One region of the Shewanella sp. Isolate8 genome, then DNA from elsewhere that is predicted to be linked to it. Evidence: predicted binding sites of a transcription regulator. Region 1 holds the regulator's gene; each other region holds the start of a gene.
The links. Region 1 encodes sigma-54, which starts transcription at its own class of promoters, with help from an activator protein. Its sites were predicted from a motif close to GTTGGCACGNNNNTNGNNT; they were not measured.

Region 1 (2,204 bases):
GATTGTGGCCTTAGCGACTATTCGATATATTTGTCCGGCACATATAGCCAGAGCTTTCTCATTTTATAATTAGAAACAAGGGAATAGCAGTACGATGAAAGCGTCACTTCAGCTCAAAATGGGTCAGCATCTCACCATGACGCCCCAGCTACAACAGGCCATTCGTCTGTTGCAGTTATCGTCATTAGAGTTGCAGCAGGAGATCCAGCAGGCATTAGAATCTAACCCGCTACTGGAGTTGGACGAAGAGCAGGAGAGCGCCAACGTCGAGCTGCAAGACGATGCCGTCAGCGACAACTTCGACACCAAGTACGACGACAAGATAGAGCTGGATTCGAGCCAGGATAATTCAGGTGTCGAGACCTCTGACGCCCTGACCCAGGACTCCATGCCAGACGAGCTGCCGGTCGATACCACCTGGGACGAGGTCTATACCGCCTCGCCCAACTCCAGCTCGGGCGCCATGCGTGACGACGACATGCCTTTTCAGGGAGAAACCAGCGAAGGTCTTTACGAACACCTTGAGTGGCAGAAGAACCTGACCCCCTTTTCCGATAACGACCTGGCCATCGCCACCGCCATCATAGATGCCATCGACGAGCGTGGTTACCTGACCCAGACCTGTGAAGATATTCTCGAAGCCATGGGCGATCCTGAGATCGAACTCGACGAGGTCGAGGCGGTACTCAAGCGGGTACAACACTTCGATCCCATAGGCGTGGCGGCAAGGGATCTCAGCGAATGCCTGACGATTCAGCTCGCCCAATACAGCGACGACACGCCGCACATCGCCAACGCCCGCATGCTGATCAAGGAACATCTGGATCTCATCGCCGGCCGCGACTTCCGTCTGTTGATGCGCAAGACCAAGCTCAAAGAAGATGACCTAAGGGATGCCATCGCCCTGATCCAGACTCTCAACCCTCGTCCCGGCCTCGCCATCACCGCCAGCCGCGACGAATATGTAATCCCGGATGTGACCGTCACCAAGAAGAAGGGACGCTGGGTGGTCGAGCTCAATCCCGACAGCATGCCCAAGATCAACGTCAATCAGCAGTATGCCGCCATGGCGCGCAGCACCAAGAGCCAGGCGGATGGCCAGTTTATTCGCGGTCACCTGCAGGAAGCCAAATGGTTCCTCAAGAGCCTGGAGAGCCGCAACGAGACCCTTCTCAAGGTGACCAACTGTATCGTCGACTTCCAACAAGGCTTCTTCGAATTTGGCGAAGAGGCGATGAAGCCCATGGTACTGAACGACATTGCCGAGGCGGTGGAGATGCACGAGTCCACCATCTCACGTGTGACCACACAAAAATATATGCATACCCCGAGAGGGATCTTCGAACTCAAATACTTCTTCTCCAGTCACGTCGGTACCGACGATGGCGGAGAGTGCTCTTCAACAGCAATACGCGCCTTCATCAAGAAGCTGGTTGCTGCGGAAAACCAGAAAAAGCCATTGAGCGACAGTAAGATGGCTCAACTCTTGGCCGAACAGGGTATCAAGGTAGCTAGACGCACCATTGCCAAGTATCGTGAAGCGATGCTGATACCGCCGTCGAATCAGCGCAAGAGCTTATAAAACAAACCTGGAAACTGGAGGACTATCTTTATGCAAATAAACCTGACTGGGCACCATATCGAGATCACCCAATCTCTACGAAGCTACATCGAAGAGAAATTCACAAAGCTTGAACGTCATTTCGATCAGATCAATAATGTGCACGTTGTATTAAATGTCGAAAAGTTGCAACAGAAGGTTGAGGCAAAGTTACATCTCCGCGGCGGAGAAGTGTTCGCAACATCCGAACATGCGGACATGTATGCCGCGATAGACTCCCTGATTGACAAACTCGATCGTCAGGTCATTAAACACAAAGAGAAGCTTACTAAACATTAACGATGGAACTGAGTACCATCCTGCGGCCGGAGTGCACCACCTGCGCCACTCCGGGCAGTAAGAAAAAGGTACTGGAGCTTATCAGCGACTTAGCCGCTGTCCAGTACCCTACCCTCTCCTCTCAAGAAATTTTTGAAAGCCTTCTGGCTCGAGAGAAAATGGGCAGCACAGGTATAGGCAATGGTATCGCGATTCCTCACGGGCGGCTGACCAACATAGATCAACCCGTGGCCGTACTGGTGAAATGTGCTGAACCAATCGCATTCGATGCCATTGACAATCAGCCCGTCGATATTCTTTTTGC
Region 2 (2,204 bases), on a different contig from region 1:
TCTTGAGGAACAGGGGATCTTCCTTGGCGGGTGTTGGCAGCTCTTCATGCTTGCCAGCCGCATGATGCCAAACCAGAGCGCCGACACCTGCGATCAGGGTCACGATACTCAGGATAGACCAGACGATGTTGTCAGAGGTTGGGGTGTTACCCAGCTGAGGGTCGAATGGCCAATTGTTTGTGTAGGTGTACTCTTGACCTTCACGTTCGGTGATGGCGGCCCAGGCACCCCAGAATAGGAAGGCGTTTAGCTGTTGACGACGCTCTAGGTCGGGTACAGTGCCTTCTTTCATCGCGTATTGTTCACGCAGAGTAGCCAGCTTAGGATCGTCACCGAAGAGAGACAGATAGTGATCCGAAACCTCTTCAATCGCCTTGACGCGGGTGTCAGACAGGCTGATGTGAATCTCACCATTGGCCGAGGTGGTCAGGCTGTTGTGGCGAAGATCGTCACGCAGAGACTGTTCGAGCCCGGCTTTCTTGATAGAGTCCAGTTCGTTAAAGCTTCTGCCATATTGCGCCTTGGCGGTGATATCTAACCAGGCCTGAGCCTCACGGTGTAGCCAGTCTGCGGTCCAGTCTGGGGCAACGTAGGAGCCGTGACCCCAGATAGAGCCTAGCTGGTGTCCGCCCATAGAACGCCAAACCAGTTGGCCGCGTTCGATATCATTTTGAGTGAACAGGGGCTGACCCTGAACATCGGTAAAGGCAGTGGGAATCGGAGGTTTTTCGCGATAGATGTCACTGCCTATGCTTAGCAGGACAGAGAATGAAGCGATAAGTACTATCAAGAGTGCTATCGCCGTTAGCCGTTGTTTGTTCATAGAGCCTCTCAGCGCAATATATTGTAGGTGTGGAGTACCCTGTAATAGCATCTAGTGTGCCAATTTTTTAAGTAGTTGATTATTAATGATTAACCTTGTGTTGGTGTCTTATTAAGTTGTCATAATGACAGCCCTGTTAAAGTGTAAAAATGACACCGTGTGTCAAAAAGACAGTGTGTGTTTTGTCTGTGTCGATTTGATACTTGTTGGCTCGGTGGGGTGATGCTTGGTGACAAAAAAGCCAGCCTCAATGGCTGGCTTTATCTGGCGTTTCCCGTTAGGGATTGAGCCTTCAGTGGCGAGATGAAAGTCTACAGGCCTCTAGCGATAGAGCGACGGGTCATCCTTATTGGGGCGCGTCTTGAAGCGTCTATGCAGCCACATATACTGCGCCGGGCTTCGTTCGATGATCTCTTCTATGATGCGGTTACCCCGCTTGGCATCTTCGAGCTCGTTCTCCCCAGGGAAATCCTCCAGCGGTGGCTGGATCTCTATGGTGTATCCCTTGTCATCCTGGTTACGCACCACAATGAATGGCAGTACCTTGGCCTTGCCCAGTTTGGCCAGGGTGGTGGCACCCGTGATGGTTGCGGCTTCCTGTACGGCGAAGAAGGGGATAAAGACGGCGCTTGAACGGCCAAAATCCTGGTCCGCGGTATACCAGATCACATCTGGGTTGCGCAGGCTGCGCACCATCTGCCTGAGATCCCGTTTAGGCACCAGTCCCTTGTTGGAGCGCAGGCGTCCCTTGACCTGAAGGTATTCCATCAGCGGATTATTGTGGGGACGGTAGACGCCTATGCCCGGCTGAAACTGGCCGAAGATACGAGCGCCCATCTCCAGTGGCAGGCAGTGCACCGCAAAGAGGATAACCCCCTGACCCGCCGCCAGTGTCTGTTCCACATTTTCCTGGCCTTTAATCGTCATGTGGCGCTGAATGCGTTCATCGCTCCACCACCAGGCGTTGGCGATGTCGAAGATAGCCTTGCCAGTCTCTTCAAAGTTTTGGGTCAACAAGGCCTGTTGCTCGGCCGGGCTCATCTCGGGAAAGCAGAGTTCGATGTTGCGTTTGGCTGTGTTGACGCGGCTGCCGGCGATTGCCATGGCTAAGCGGCCTATGCCTCGCCCCAGCTTCATCTGGGCCCTGAGCGGCAGCAGCTGGGTCAGGCGCATCAAGCCGACACCTAACCAGATGAGCCAGTATTTGGGATGGAAAAATTGAGCGGAGAATTGAGCGTTTTCGACCACGGTTGACCCTATGGGGTTTACAAAAATTACTGCTTATTCTAACTCAATTTGTTGGGAAAATTAGGTATAATCAGGGATTAATTTTCGCAAAAAGATAAGTGCCATATGAAGATTTCTCTGCCAGCTTTCGAAA
Region 3 (2,204 bases), 1.4 Mb from region 1:
ATAGCTGACTCATGCGCCCAAAGGCAGGCGCCGCCGAGCTGAGCGCAGTAACACTTAACACCAAGGCGGCAAGTACCAGACGCTGGCAAGAAAAAAACGCCCCCCTCGGGGGGCAAAGGTCGGTCTGGTTCATCCTGAAATACGGGCGTGGCAACATCTTATTTCTCCTTTTACGCGTTGCTTCATGGTGCAAAATCTAGTTTGAAGCCAGGGCGGTATCGCCAGGCAGCAACTTGATGGTCACGCGGCGATCGAAGAAATCATTTTCGAAGCTCTGCTCATCCTTAACCGGTGCGCTGGCACCATAGGCCTTGGCATCGAGCCTGGCCTCATCCACGCCTTTAGATACCAGGTAACTTCTTACCTCGGCGACGCGCTGCTCAGACAACGCCTGGTTGTAGCTGCTGTCGCCGCGTCTATCGGCGTAACCTGTCAAATCCAGCTTGAGCTGGGGCGAGATTGCCATGGCATCGGCCACCTCATCCAGCTGCCCCTTAAAGTGAGGCTCGACGGTAGAAGAGCCTGTCTTAAACTGCACGTTGAGGCCTAGGGCCAGCTCTTCCAGGCGAGTGCCCTGATGTTGTCTGAGCTGAGCCAGTTCTACCTTGGCCTCTTGATACTCCTGCTGCACCGTCAGCAGCGCCTCGTTTTGCTGCTTGAGCGCCATCAGGCGACTCTCCTTCTCGGCCAATGCGGCCTGCTGCTGCTTGATCTCGCTGTCGTTGGCCACCGTCTTGCCTATCATGCCACCGGTAAAGGCGCCGATAATCGCGCCCACAGGGCCGGCTACCACGGCGCCCAGCACTATGCCTGAGCCAACACCGATAAGCGCCTCTTCATCTGTCGAGCTGCTGTTTGTCGTTTGCGTCGCTTGAGTTGCGGGGGCAGCGAAAGCCATTGAGCTGCCAAATAATGAAACACTGATTAATGCGGCGATGATCTGCTTCTTCATGGGAAAATCCTCAAGTTGACATGGATGGGTTTAATCAGAACCTTGTGGTTCCTGTCGATGAGGTCATTAAACCTGAGTGAAATGGCAAGTCAGGGGTGCAAAAATGACGATGCGCAGACCAAATGTGGCAAGAAAATGGCATTTGTCCCGGGCCACTTTTCTCCCAGATATTTTGCTGTATAGTCACACTCCAGAAACACTAAGCTGTAATGGATGGATCATGAAGCGTATTGCAATAGTTGAAGATGAGGCGGCTATCCGCGAAAACTACAAAGAGGTGCTGCAACAGCAAGGCTACTTTGTGCAGGCGTACGCCAATCGCCCCAGCGCCATGGAGGCCTTCAACACTCGTCTGCCCGATTTAGCAATCATCGATATCGGCCTGGAAGATGAGATAGACGGTGGCTTTACCCTGTGCCAGTCGCTCAGGGCCATGTCGAATACTTTGCCTATCATCTTTTTGACCGCTAGAGACAGTGACTTCGACACCGTCTGCGGCCTGAGACTGGGCGCCGATGACTACCTGAGCAAAGACGTCAGCTTCCCCCATCTGATCGCTCGCCTGGCCGCACTATTTAGGCGCTCGGACATCCAAAATGGTGCCAACCCGCAAGATGGCATGATAGAGCACGGTAACCTGACCATAGATGTCAACCGCATCCAGGTCTACTGGAAGCAGCAGCCTATCGAGCTGACGGTCACCGAATTTTGGATGGTGCACGCCCTGGCCAAGCGCCCCGGCCACGTGCGTAGCCGCCAGGCATTGATGCAAGATGCCAAGATCTATGTGGATGACAGTACCATCACCTCCCACGTGAAGCGGATCCGCAAGAAATTTATCAGCCAAGACCCAGAGTTCGATTGCATCGATACCGTCTACGGCATGGGCTACCGCTGGGATACCCAAGACTAAGCATGTTTAATCTGCCCATCGGCCTGCGCACTAAGGTCGCCATACTCTCTCTCTTCCTGCTCTGCCTGCCCTGGCTTGGCTACCAATATGTGTGGGAGATGGAAAAATACCTGCGCCACGGCCAGGAGAAGACCCTAGAAGGCACGACCCAGGCGCTAGCCACCGCCCTGCATGAACGCCCTAAGCTGTTCGACAAGCAGGCGAGTTTTCTGTCACAGGTCAAGAAGGGGCGGGATCTCTACGCCTACCCGTTAACCGGCCCTATCCATCTGGACGGCAAGCTGGGCGAATGGGCCGATAATCGTCATCGCGCCCTGACCTACGGCGCCGACCATCAGC
Region 4 (2,204 bases), 870 kb from region 1:
ATAAAGTCTGACATGCTCAGCTGGCCAACCACCTGGTTTTCCGCAGCACCAGGGGTCTTTACCGACACTTCACCTTCTGCAGAGACGGTAATGCTAGTGGCATCATCAGGGATGGTGATGGCTGGCTGCAGCACATAACCCGAACCCGGGGTCACTATCTGCCCGGTATCGTCCAAGGTAAATTGACCGTTGCGGGTATAGGCTGTGGTGCCGTCGGGCAGCTGCACCTCGAAGAAACCCGGACCTTCGATCATCAGATCCAGTGAGTTATCTGTGGTCAGCATATTGCCCTGGGTGAACATCTTCTGAGTCGCCACCACCTTGGTACCCGCACCTATGTTCAGGCCGTTGGGTAGCTTAGTGTTAGAGGCGCTGATCCCCCCCGCCTGGTTGACGGTTTGATAGAGCAGGTCTTCGAAGACGGCTCGGCTCTTCTTGTATCCAACTGTGCTCGCGTTCGCCACATTGTTGGAGATCACCGAGATATCTGTTTGCTGGGCATCTAAGCCAGTCTTACTAATCCATAACGCCGGATGCATAATCTATCTCCTAACTAATGCGCATTAATGACGAAGAGGCTTGATCCATCTCTTCGGCGGTTTTCATCATCTTGACCTGCATCTCAAACTGACGCTGCAGATCGATTAAAGAGACCATCTCGTCGACGGCATTGACATTGCTGCCCTCAATAGCCCCACTCTCCACCGCAACATTGGGGTCGGCCGCGGCATTCACGCCAGACATTTGACGGAACAGGCCATCCTCGCCGCGCATCAGGTTTTGATTGCCAGGGTTGACTAACTTGATGCGGCCAACTTCCTCGATCACCTCGGCGGTGGAGCCAAGCGGTCTGACCGAGATGGTGCCATCTTGGGCAATCTCGACCTTCTCGATAGGAAGCGGTAGTACGATGGGGCCGGCATCTCCCATAATGGGGTTGCCTCTATCGTTTCGCAGCAGACCCGAGGTATCGAAACTCAGGCTGCCAGAGCGGGTGTAGGCTTCGCTACCATCGACGGCCTGCACGGCTATCCAACCATCGCCCTTCACCGCGATATCGAGATCCCGGCCCGTGGTCTTGATGGGGCCGGCGGCAAAGTTGGCCGACGGGTTCTCTGTCATGGAAAACACCCTTGTCGGCAAGCCTTCGCCAAAGGCCTGCATGGATCTGGCCTGCTCAAGATCCGACTTGAAGCCGTCGGTATTGGCGTTGGCAAGGTTGTTGGCACGCACTGCCAGCGAATGCATATTCTGCTTGGCGCCACTCATGGCGACATAGAGTAATTTATCCACTTGCTGCTCCGTCAATGTTTCAACTAAAACTGTCTAATAACAGAACAAAGCAAACATCATGCCAAGCAATGGATTTGGTTAGACTGCTTAAATCAAGCAGATAGAAATGAAGCGAAGGGAGGAAAGGCTAAGCGGCAAGTGAAGCGGAAATGTGTTGCCGCTTGGGCAACACATTTCACTAAGGGATTAACGGATCTGCAGTACCGTCTGCTGCAGGGTATTGTTAACCTCCAGCGTACGCGAGTTAGCCTGGAAGTTACGCTGAGCCGAGATAAGGTCCACCAGCTCTGTGGTCAGATCCACGTTTGACTGCTCAAGCGCCGAGGAACGAATGCTACCGAAGGTACCGCTGTTGGCCTCACCCGCCAGTGCCGGACCAGAATCCAGGCTCTCCTTCCAAGCGGTATTACCCACCTGAGTCAGTCCCTGCTCGTTTGAGAAGCGCGCCAGGGCGACACGGGCCAGCGGCACGGTTGAGCCATTGCTGTAGCTGGCGTTGATCAAACCATCGGCGCCCACTTCCACGTTAGTCAGACGACCAACGGTAGTACCGTCCTGACTCAGCTCGGTCACCTCGAACGGTGAAGCGTACTGGGTCGGGCTGTTGAAGTTGAGGGTTAGCGTTTGGCTGCCGTCTGTACCAGGGCCTAACACGTTGGCGCCACTGACCCCGAGCGTCTCTGTGGTGATCACCGCAGGATCACTACCTATATAGGCACCTGTGTCGTTGAACGACAGCACTGAGCCCTTCCAGCCGCTGGAATTAACCGCCGTGCCGGACGAGTCGGCCACACCGTCACCCGTAGTATCACGACCATAGGTGCCCGCGGCGCCTGCAAGATCGACCTGCTTACCGTCTACCGCGTAGAAGGCCACCCAGTTACTGGTGCCGGTATAGGCCGCCTGGGGTG

Region 2: a site for sigma-54 is predicted at 869-887, ahead of L1D43_RS13930 (nitric-oxide reductase large subunit). Genes of this name have one in related genera too.
Region 3: a site for sigma-54 is predicted at 1,076-1,094, ahead of pdsR (proteobacterial dedicated sortase system response regulator). Genes of this name have one in related genera too.
Region 4: a site for sigma-54 is predicted at 1,341-1,359, ahead of flgF (flagellar basal-body rod protein FlgF). Genes of this name have one in related genera too.

Annotation. Positions count from the first base shown of each region.
Region 1 covers NZ_JAKEVI010000001.1:77,944-80,147, reverse strand. The annotation lists gene L1D43_RS00355 (RNA polymerase factor sigma-54) at 95-1,582, shown strand; gene hpf (ribosome hibernation promoting factor) at 1,613-1,900, shown strand; gene ptsN (PTS IIA-like nitrogen regulatory protein PtsN) at 1,903-2,204, shown strand, end outside.
Region 2 covers NZ_JAKEVI010000003.1:327,095-329,298, reverse strand. The annotation lists gene L1D43_RS13930 (nitric-oxide reductase large subunit) at 1-823, opposite strand, end outside; gene L1D43_RS13925 (LpxL/LpxP family Kdo(2)-lipid IV(A) lauroyl/palmitoleoyl acyltransferase) at 1,145-2,071, opposite strand; gene hldE (bifunctional D-glycero-beta-D-manno-heptose-7-phosphate kinase/D-glycero-beta-D-manno-heptose 1-phosphate adenylyltransferase HldE) at 2,177-2,204, shown strand, end outside.
Region 3 covers NZ_JAKEVI010000001.1:1,477,415-1,479,618, reverse strand. The annotation lists gene L1D43_RS06570 (marine proteobacterial sortase target protein) at 1-157, opposite strand, end outside; gene pdsO (sortase-associated OmpA-like protein PdsO) at 197-952, opposite strand; gene pdsR (proteobacterial dedicated sortase system response regulator) at 1,173-1,865, shown strand; gene pdsS (proteobacterial dedicated sortase system histidine kinase) at 1,868-2,204, shown strand, end outside.
Region 4 covers NZ_JAKEVI010000001.1:947,828-950,031, reverse strand. The annotation lists gene flgG (flagellar basal-body rod protein FlgG) at 1-539, opposite strand, end outside; gene flgF (flagellar basal-body rod protein FlgF) at 550-1,293, opposite strand; gene flgE (flagellar hook protein FlgE) at 1,480-2,204, opposite strand, start outside.